3 regions of the Streptomyces sp. NPDC048639 genome follow, and region 1 is predicted to be linked to each of the others. Evidence: predicted binding sites of a transcription regulator. Region 1 holds the regulator's gene; each other region holds the start of a gene.
The links. The regulator HrcA, encoded in region 1, represses chaperone genes, less so after heat shock. The targets are predictions, from matches to a motif close to TTNGCACTCNGNNNNNCNGAGTGCNAA.
Positions count from the first base shown of each region.

Region 1 (3,275 bases):
CCGACCCCGGAACGCGGGCACCATCGGTCAGCGGCCGTTGAAGGCATCCTTCAGGCGGGAGAAGAGCCCCTGCTGCCCCGGCTGAAAGTGGCCCGAAGGCCGCTCCTCCCCGCGCAGTTTCGAGAGCTGCCGCAGCAGATCCTCCTGCTGCGGATCGAGCTTCGAAGGCGTCTGGACCTCGACGTGGACGATCAGGTCACCGCGCCCGCCGCCGCGCAGATGCGTGATGCCGCGCTGGTGGAGCGGGACCGACTGCCCGGACTGCGTGCCCGGCCGGATGTCGACCTCCTCCAGCCCGTCGAGCGTCTCCAGCGGCACCTGGGTGCCGAGAGCCGCCGCCGTCATCGGGATGGTGACCGTGCAGTGCAGGTCGTCCCCGCGCCGCTGGAACACCGGGTGCGGCATCTCGTGGATCTCGACGTACAGATCGCCCGCCGGGCCGCCGCCCGGGCCGACCTCGCCCTCGCCCGCCAGCTGGATGCGGGTGCCGTTGTCCACGCCCGCCGGGATCTTGACGGTGAGGGTGCGGCGGGAGCGGATGCGCCCGTCGCCCGCGCACTCCGGGCAGGGGTTGGGCACGACCGTGCCGAAGCCCTGACACTGCGGGCACGGCCGCGAGGTCATGACCTGGCCGAGGAAGGACCGCGTCACCTGCGAGACCTCGCCGCGTCCGCGGCACATGTCGCAGGTCTGCGCGGAGGTGCCGGGTGCCGCGCCCTCACCGGAGCACGTGGTGCACACGATGGCGGTGTCGACCTGGATGTCCTTCGTGGTGCCGAAGGCCGCCTCGTCCAGCTCGATGTCGAGCCGGATCATGGCGTCCTGGCCTCGCCGCGTGCGCGACCTCGGACCGCGCTGGGAGGCGGTGCCGAAGAAGGCGTCCATGATGTCGGAGAAGTTGCCGAAGCCCGCGCCGAAGCCGCCCGCGCCGCCCGCGGCAGCGCCCGAGAGCGGGTCACCACCGAGGTCGTAGACCTGCTTCTTCTGCGGATCGGAGAGCACCTCGTAAGCGGCGTTGATCTCCTTGAACCGCTCCTGGGTCTTCGGATCCGGATTGACGTCCGGGTGCAGCTCACGGGCGAGGCGACGGAACGCCTTCTTGATCTCGTCCTGCCCTGCGTCGCGGCGCACTCCGAGGACGGCGTAGTAATCCGTGGCCACTTACGACTCCGCCAGGATCTGTCCGACGTAACGTGCCACTGCGCGTACCGCTCCCATCGTTCCGGGGTAGTCCATGCGGGTCGGTCCGACCACGCCGAGTTTGGCGACTGCCTCGTCGCCCGAACCGTAGCCGACCGCGACGACCGATGTGGAAGTCAGCCCCTCATGGGCGTTCTCATGCCCGATTCGTACGGTCATGCCAGGGTCCTTGGCCTCGCCGAGGAGCTTGAGGAGCACCACCTGCTCCTCCAGGGCCTCCAGCACCGGCCGGATGGTCAAGGGGAAGTCGTGCCCGAAGCGGGTGAGATTGGCGGTGCCGCCGATCACCAGCCGCTCCTCGGTCTCCTCCACCAGGGTCTCGAGCAGCGTCGCCAGGACCGTGGAGACCGCGGGCTTGTCCTCGGCCTCGAAGGATTCCGGCAGATCCTGCACGAGTTGGGGCACATCCGCGAAACGCCTGCTGCCGACCCGGCTGTTGAGCCGCGCCCGCAGATCGGCGAGGGAGGTCTCACCGAAAGGCGCGGGCAGGTCGACCATGCGCTGCTCGACACGGCCGGTGTCCGTGATCAGCACCAGCATCAGCCGGGCGGGAGCCAGTGACAGCAGCTCCACGTGCCGGATGGTCGAGCGCGTGAGCGACGGGTACTGCACCACGGCGACCTGCCGGGTGAGCTGCGCCAGCAGCCGGACCGTACGTCCGACCACGTCGTCGAGGTCGACGGCGCCGTCCAGGAAGTTCTGGATGGCGCGGCGCTCGGCCTGCGACAGCGGCTTGACGCCCGCGAGCTTGTCGACGAAGAGGCGGTAGCCCTTGTCCGTCGGGATGCGGCCGGCGCTGGTGTGCGGCTGAGCGATGAACCCCTCGTCCTCCAGCACCGCCATGTCGTTACGGACGGTGGCCGGGGAGACACCGAGGCCGTGTCGCTCCGTGAGCGCCTTGGAACCGACGGGCTCCTCCGTGCCCACGTAGTCCTGGACGATGGCGCGCAGCACTTCGAGTCTGCGTTCGCTGAGCATGCGCACACCTCCAGCATCTGTTCCTCGGCCCTGGGCTTGGCACTCACTGTCTCTGAGTGCCAGCTTCCCCCGAGCCAGTGTACGGCGCGGTGGTATGACCAGGGCAAGGGCGGCCCGCTCGCCCGGAGCCCCCGTCCCGCGCCCGCGGTCCGGTGAACTCGGCAGCGAGCAACGCTACCTGGCTGGGACTAGCGTCGTCGCATGAACCGCACTTGGGAAGAGGCGGGCTGGGAGCAGCTCGCACCGGGCGTCGCCCGCCGCCGCCTGCCGGGCTGGGACGCGACGGCCGGTCTGGTCCACGGACCTTCCGCCGTGCTGATGGTCGACGCGGGCGCCACGCTCCGCGAGGGCGCCCAGCTCCGGCAGCAGGCGGAGGAGATGCTGGGACGCCGGGTGACGCATCTCGCACTCACGCACCCGCACTTCGACCACGTCCTGGGCGCCGCGGCCTTCGCGGGCACGCAGGTCTACGGCGCGATCCGGATGGACCTGATGCTGGGCGGCCGGCGGGCGCGGCAGGCCCTGCGCGACGACGCCGTACGGCATGGGGTCGACGGGGAGACCGCCACCGAGGCCGCCGAGATGCTGCTGCGGCCGGACCATCTGGTCAGCGGGGAGATGACGGTCCCCCTCGGCGACGGACGGGATGTGGTCCTGGTCAACGTCGGCCCCGGACACAGCGGCCACGACCTGGCGGTGCTCGTCCCCGGGCTCGGGGGCGGGCCCAGCGTCGTCTTCTGCGGCGACCTGGTGGAGGAGTCGGGCGAGCCGCAGGCCGGCCCCGACGCCATCCCCACCCAGTGGCCCGCAGCCCTGGACCGGCTGCTGGACCTCGGCGGCGAGGACGCGCTGTACGTGCCCGGGCACGGAGCGGTGGTCGACGCGGGCTTCCTGCGGGCGCAGCGCGACGACCTGGCGGCCCGGTTCGGCGTGTCGTAGGCGCACGAGGGCGGGGATCCGTAAGGTCGGTCGGATGCGCAGCAGAAGTTACGGGCCCGACCTCACCCCGCCATGGAAGAAGCAGAACCCCGCACCCGAGGTGCCGGTGGAGACGGACATGGTGGTCGAGGAGGTCACGACCGGCTTCTGCGGCGCGG
Region 1 covers NZ_JBICVP010000001.1:822,960-826,234, forward strand. The annotation lists gene dnaJ (molecular chaperone DnaJ) at 28-1,161, opposite strand; gene hrcA (heat-inducible transcriptional repressor HrcA) at 1,162-2,178, opposite strand; gene ACGFNH_RS03555 (MBL fold metallo-hydrolase) at 2,380-3,117, shown strand; gene ACGFNH_RS03560 (DUF3097 domain-containing protein) at 3,152-3,275, shown strand, end outside.

Region 2 (3,275 bases), on a different contig from region 1:
CTCCGGTCCGCGTGGGCCGAACGACCCCACCACCTGCTTCGTCCACCCCTCCCACCGAAGGTGAACCGCATGAGCGTCAACGTCCGCATCCCGACCATCCTGCGCACGTACACCGGCGGCCAGGCCGAGGTGAGCGCCGACGGCGCGACTCTCGCCGAGGTCATCGAGTCGCTGGAGAAGAACCACCCGGGCATCGCCGCCCGCGTCCTGGACGACACCGGCAAGCTGCGCCGTTTCGTGAACGTCTACGTCAACGACGACGACGTGCGCTTCGAGGACGGTCTGCAGACGGCGACCCCCGACGGCGCCGGCGTCTCGATCATCCCGGCGGTCGCGGGCGGCTGCTGACAGACCGTCCACCAACAGGCCCCGGGAGAGCGTCGACGGTGAATTTCAACAACCTTTCGTAATCGGGTTCACCCCCTCCGTGAGAGAAACGGAGGGGGCAATTCCGTGCCGTTGAGCGCGGTACAGTTGTGCACATCCCCCCTAGGCGCCTTTGCCGAACGCATATGAGTACCGACAAGTTGTGCCCTCCGTGTGTGCACGAGATGTCGGATTGATGAGCAATGCCCGGCCCGAGTTGCCCCGAATTAGCGGCAATTCTGCGGGAATTGCCGTTCGAGCGCGCCCAGAATTCTCGTCTGATTGACCTGTTGCAGACGGCATTCGTGCAGATACATTCAGCCGCGGTCGACGCGTTCCGGCACCACCTGGAGCACCCCTGTCGATGGCCGGGGGCGCCGTGTGAGGTCTGGGTGAAGTCCGACCCGGGTCCGCGGAGTGCGGTCCTGCGCAAGGGCCAGTAATAGGGGAGTTAGGGATGGCTCAGGGCACCGTCAAGTGGTTCAACGCGGAGAAGGGGTACGGCTTCATCGCGGTCGACGGTGGTGCGGACGTCTTCGTGCACTACAGCGCGATTCAGATGGACGGCTACCGCACCCTCGAAGAAGGTCAGCGGGTCGAGTTCGAGATCTCGCAGGGCCAGAAGGGGCCGCAGGCGGACATGGTCCGTGTAGCGGGCTGACACCAAGGACGCGCCGACTGACCACTGGCGTACGAGCAAGGGCCCGTCCCCTTCGGGGGGCGGGCCCTTCGCCGTGGGCGGACGCGGTCCGGCGGCGTGACGGCCGGGCGGGCGTGGGGCGTTCGCCGTCGGCGGCGCATGGGTAGTGAGCCCGTGCCGTGTCCGCAGCAGGCGGGCCGCGGTCCGGTCGCGGGGGCTGCGGGAGCGCCTGAGGCGCTTGCACTCGATGGCCCCGAGTGCTAATCATTGGCGTTAGCACTCTGAGGTTGAGAGTGACAGAAGGACCGGGTCGGTGAGGCCCGCAGGCCAGGCGGGGCAAGGACCGTCGGGCAGGCAGGCCGTCCGTCGCGGGCGCCACGCGGTCCGGAGCAATCCACCGTCCCCCGGCTTACGGCGGGGGGAACCCCAGTCCGTGGAGGACACTTCACATGGCCAAGATCATCGCGTTCGACGAGGAGGCGCGGCGCGGCCTCGAGCGCGGGATGAACCAGCTCGCCGACGCCGTCAGGGTGACCCTCGGCCCCAAGGGCCGGAACGTCGTCCTCGAGAAGAAGTGGGGCGCCCCCACGATCACCAACGATGGTGTGTCCATCGCCAAGGAGATCGAGCTCGAGGACCCCTACGAGAAGATCGGCGCGGAGCTGGTCAAGGAGGTCGCGAAGAAGACGGACGACGTCGCCGGTGACGGCACGACGACCGCGACCGTTCTCGCCCAGGCTCTCGTCAAGGAGGGCCTCCGCAACGTCGCCGCCGGTGCCAACCCGATGGCCCTGAAGCGTGGCATCGAGAAGGCCGTCGAGGCCGTCTCGACCGCCCTGCTCGAGCAGGCCAAGGACGTGGAGACCAAGGAGCAGATCGCTTCGACGGCCTCCATCTCCGCCGCCGACACCCAGATCGGCGAGCTCATCGCCGAGGCGATGGACAAGGTCGGCAAGGAAGGCGTCATCACCGTCGAGGAGTCGCAGACCTTCGGGCTCGAGCTCGAGCTCACCGAGGGCATGCGCTTCGACAAGGGCTACATCTCCGCCTACTTCGCCACCGACATGGAGCGTATGGAGGCCGTCCTCGACGACCCGTACATCCTGATCGTCAACTCCAAGATCTCCGCGGTGAAGGACCTCCTTCCGCTGCTGGAGAAGGTCATGCAGTCCGGCAAGCCGCTGCTGATCATCGCGGAGGACGTCGAGGGCGAGGCGCTGTCCACCCTGGTCGTCAACAAGATCCGTGGCACCTTCAAGTCCGTTGCCGTCAAGGCCCCGGGCTTCGGTGACCGCCGCAAGGCCATGCTCGGCGACATCGCCATCCTCACCGGTGGCACCGTCATCTCCGAGGAGGTCGGCCTCAAGCTGGAGAACGCGGGTGTCGACCTGCTGGGCCGTGCCCGCAAGGTCGTCATCACCAAGGACGAGACCACCATCGTCGACGGTGCCGGTGACAGCGAGCAGGTCCAGGGCCGGGTCAACCAGATCCGTGCCGAGATCGAGAACTCGGACTCGGACTACGACCGCGAGAAGCTCCAGGAGCGCCTCGCGAAGCTGGCCGGCGGCGTGGCCGTCATCAAGGCCGGTGCCGCGACCGAGGTCGAGCTCAAGGAGCGCAAGCACCGCATCGAGGACGCGGTGCGCAACGCCAAGGCCGCCGTCGAGGAGGGCATCGTCGCCGGTGGTGGCGTGGCTCTGCTCCAGGCTTCCACGGTCTTCGACAAGCTCGAGCTCGAGGGCGACGAGGCCACCGGTGCCCAGGCCGTGCGCCTGGCCCTGGAGGCCCCGCTGAAGCAGATCGCGGTCAACGCCGGCCTCGAGGGCGGCGTGGTTGTGGAGAAGGTGCGCAACCTGACTCCGGGTCACGGCCTCAACGCCGCGACCGGCGAGTACGTCGACCTGGTCGCCGAGGGCATCATCGACCCGGCCAAGGTCACGCGCTCGGCGCTGCAGAACGCCGCGTCCATCGCTGCGCTCTTCCTCACCACCGAGGCCGTCATCGCCGACAAGCCGGAGAAGGCCGCCGCGGCGGCCCCGGGCGGCATGCCGGGCGGTGACATGGACTTCTGATCGACCTTCCAGGTTGATCGACCGTCCTGAACACTGGGGCGGCACCCGTGAGGGTGCCGCCCCAGTGGCGTTGCGGGGGCGTGCGACCCGTGTGACGCATGCGGTGCGGGCGTTGCGGGCGTTGCGTGCGTGCGTTTCCGAGGTCAGGCGTTGTACGGGTTCCCGGGCTGCTGCTGCTGCGGGTGCGGCGGTTGCTG
Region 2 covers NZ_JBICVP010000006.1:442,293-445,567, reverse strand. The annotation lists gene ACGFNH_RS19235 (ubiquitin-like small modifier protein 1) at 70-348, shown strand; gene ACGFNH_RS19230 (cold-shock protein) at 824-1,027, shown strand; gene groL (chaperonin GroEL) at 1,456-3,078, shown strand; gene ACGFNH_RS19220 (hypothetical protein) at 3,222-3,275, opposite strand, start outside.
Region 2: a site for HrcA is predicted at 1,244-1,270, ahead of groL (chaperonin GroEL). Genes of this name have one in related genera too.

Region 3 (3,275 bases), on a different contig from region 1:
GGGCCTCGGCGTGTACGAAGAGCGCGTACGGTCAGTGCGCGTGGCCGTGGCCGCCGTGCCCGCCCTCGGCGGGCTCCTCTTCCTTCTTCTCCACCACGAGCGTCTCGGTGGTGAGCAGGAGGGAGGCGATGGACGCGGCGTTCTCCAGCGCGGAGCGGGTGACCTTGACCGGGTCGATGACGCCGGCCTTGACCAGGTCGCCGTACTCGCCGGTCGCGGCGTTGAAGCCGTGGCCCTTCTTCAGCTCGGCGACCTTGGAGGTGATCACGTAGCCCTCGAGGCCCGAGTTCTCGGCGATCCAGCGCAGCGGCTCGACGACGGCGCGGCGCACGACGGCGACACCGGTGGCCTCGTCGCCCTCCTTGCCCAGCGAGTCCTCGAGCACCTTGGCGGCGTGGACGAGCGCGGAGCCACCACCGGAGACGATGCCCTCCTCGACCGCGGCGCGGGTCGCGGAGATGGCGTCCTCCAGACGGTGCTTCTTCTCCTTGAGCTCGACCTCGGTCGCAGCGCCGACCTTGATCACGCAGACGCCGCCGGCCAGCTTCGCGAGGCGCTCCTGGAGCTTCTCGCGGTCCCAGTCGGAGTCCGTGGCGTCGATCTCGGCCTTGATCTGGGCGATCCGGCCCTCCACCTCGTCGCGCTTGCCGGCACCGTCGACGACGGTGGTGTCGTCCTTGGTGACCGTCACGCGGCGGGCGGAGCCCAGCACCTCGAGGCCGACCTGGTCGAGCTTGAGGCCGACCTCCTCGGCGACGACGGTGCCGCCGGTGAGGGTGGCGATGTCGCCGAGCATGGCCTTGCGGCGGTCACCGAAGCCGGGAGCCTTGACGGCGACGGCGTTGAAGGTGCCGCGGATCTTGTTGACGACGAGGGTGGAGAGCGCCTCGCCCTCGACGTCCTCGGCGATGATCAGCAGCGGCTTGGAGCCACCGGACTGGATGATCTTCTCCAGCAGCGGCAGCAGGTCGGCGATCGCCGCGATCTTGCCCTGGTGGATCAGGATGTAGGCGTCGTCGAGGACGGCCTCCATACGCTCCTGGTCGGTGACGAAGTACGGGGACAGGTAGCCCTTGTCGAAGGCCATGCCCTCGGTGAAGTCCAGCTCCAGACCGAAGGTGTTGGACTCCTCGACGGTGATGACACCGTCCTTGCCGACCTTGTCCATCGCCTCGGCGATCAGCTCGCCGACCTGCTTGTCCTGGGCGGACAGCGCGGCCACGGCGGCGATGTCGGACTTCTCGTCGATCGGGCGGGCGGTGGCGAGAAGGTCCTCGGAGATGGCCTTGACGGCGGCGTCGATGCCCTTCTTCAGGGCGGCCGGGGAGGCGCCGGCGGCGACGTTGCGCAGACCCTCGCGCACCAGCGCCTGGGCCAGCACGGTCGCGGTGGTGGTGCCGTCACCCGCGATGTCGTTGGTCTTGGTCGCCACCTCCTTGACGAGCTGGACGCCGAGGTTCTCGTACGGGTCCTCGGCCTCGACCTCGCGGGCGATGGTCACACCGTCGTTGGTGATGGTGGGGGCGCCGAACTTCTTGTCGATGACGACGTTGCGGCCCTTGGGGCCGATGGTCACCTTGACGGTGTCGGCAAGCTTGTTGACGCCGCGCTCGAGGGCGCGACGGGCGTCCTCGTCGAACTTCAGGATCTTCGCCATGGTTGCGTATGTCCTCTCAAAGAGCTGCGCCCCGGGCGCCCGGTTGTTCAGACTCGGGAGGCCGGGGCGCAGATCACAAACGTGGGTGAATTACTTCTCGACGATCGCGAGAACGTCGCGAGCCGAGAGGACGAGGTACTCCTCGCCGCTGTACTTCACCTCGGTGCCGCCGTACTTGCTGTAGAGCACGACATCGCCGACCTTGACGTCGAGCGGAATGCGGTTGCCCTCCTCGAAGCGGCCCGGGCCCACGGCCAGGACGACGCCCTCCTGGGGCTTCTCCTTGGCGGTGTCCGGAATGACCAGGCCGGAGGCTGTGGTCTGCTCGGCGTCGAGCGGCTGGACCACAATGCGGTCCTCAAGCGGCTTGATGGCAACCTTGGTGCTGGCGGTCGTCACGATCCGACCTCCCCCTTCGGAGATCTCACGGGGTTGACTGTCTGAGGTGGCGACCTGGTAGATCCGTCGTCGCGGGTGCCGGATCTGCCCGTCGCTGTTTTCGTTGGCACTCCCTGGTGGAGAGTGCCAAGCCCGAGACTATGACGGGGTTAGCACTCAGTCAACTAGAGTGCCAACGGAGCCGCGACGGGCCCCACCAGGCGCTTCGCCCAGGGGGATGCGCAACTCGCGCCGCAGGGGCCGTTCACGGGCCTCTTTCCACTGATCAGGGCTCTCGGACGGTCTCGTCCGCGGCGTTCGGCGCACGCCCCGGCGGCTCGTAGGACACCGGGGTGCGAACGCGAGGGACGCGCTCCGGATCGGCGTGTCCCGGCTGCTCGTACGGGACTCGTACGGGAGCGGCCGAGCGGACCTGGGCGCCGGACGGCACGGTTCCCCGATCGCGTCATCGGCACGCAGATCCGTCCCGGAAACGGACCCGACGCGCGTTCAGGCCGTCGGTAGGGTCGTCCTCATGGCTGCAGCAACAGTGCGGGAGTGGCACGACGAGGACGGGTGGGGCGTTCTGGACTGCCCCGGGACGCCCGGGGGTTGCTGGACTCATTTCGCGCACGTCGAGATGGACGGGTACCGCAGCCTGACGCCAGGACAGCGCGTCGAGCTAGCGGAGTGGGAAGGACCCGGCCTGGAGCAGGACGGGTACGAGTACCGGGCCGTGCGCGTCGTTCCCTGAGCGGGAGCACCGGCCGCCGACGCGGACCGCTCCCGCGGTCCGGCCGTGCCGGCCGGACCGCCGCGCGTCGGCGCCCGAGCGTCAGACGTAGTCCTCCAGCCGGGCCAGAGCGAAGCCCTGGGACGTGGCAGCGCGGATCACGCGGCGCACCATGTCCGGCATCGTGCCGTCCCATTCGGCCCTTCCTCGGAAGTGGGTGAGGACGATGTCGCCCGGCCGGAACGTGTGCTCCTCGCCGCCGAAGTCGATCGAGCGGGCGAACGCCTCCTGGCTCCACAGCGGGACCACCGTGATGCCGCACGAGCGGGCCGCGCGGAGTGTGTCGCGGTCCCAGTTCCCGTAGGGCGGGCGGAAGATGCGGGGGCGTACGCCGAACTCCCGCTCGATGGTGTCCTGCTGGCGGCAGATCTCCTTGCGCTGGGCCCGGTAGGACAGGGTGAGCAGATCGCGGTGGTTGACGGTGTGGTTGTTGATGGCGACGCCGAG
Region 3 covers NZ_JBICVP010000008.1:213,919-217,193, forward strand. The annotation lists gene groL (chaperonin GroEL) at 32-1,657, opposite strand; gene groES (co-chaperone GroES) at 1,748-2,056, opposite strand; gene ACGFNH_RS22770 (cold shock domain-containing protein) at 2,571-2,789, shown strand; gene ACGFNH_RS22775 (polysaccharide deacetylase family protein) at 2,871-3,275, opposite strand, start outside.
Region 3: a site for HrcA is predicted at 2,206-2,232, ahead of groES (co-chaperone GroES). Genes of this name have one in related genera too.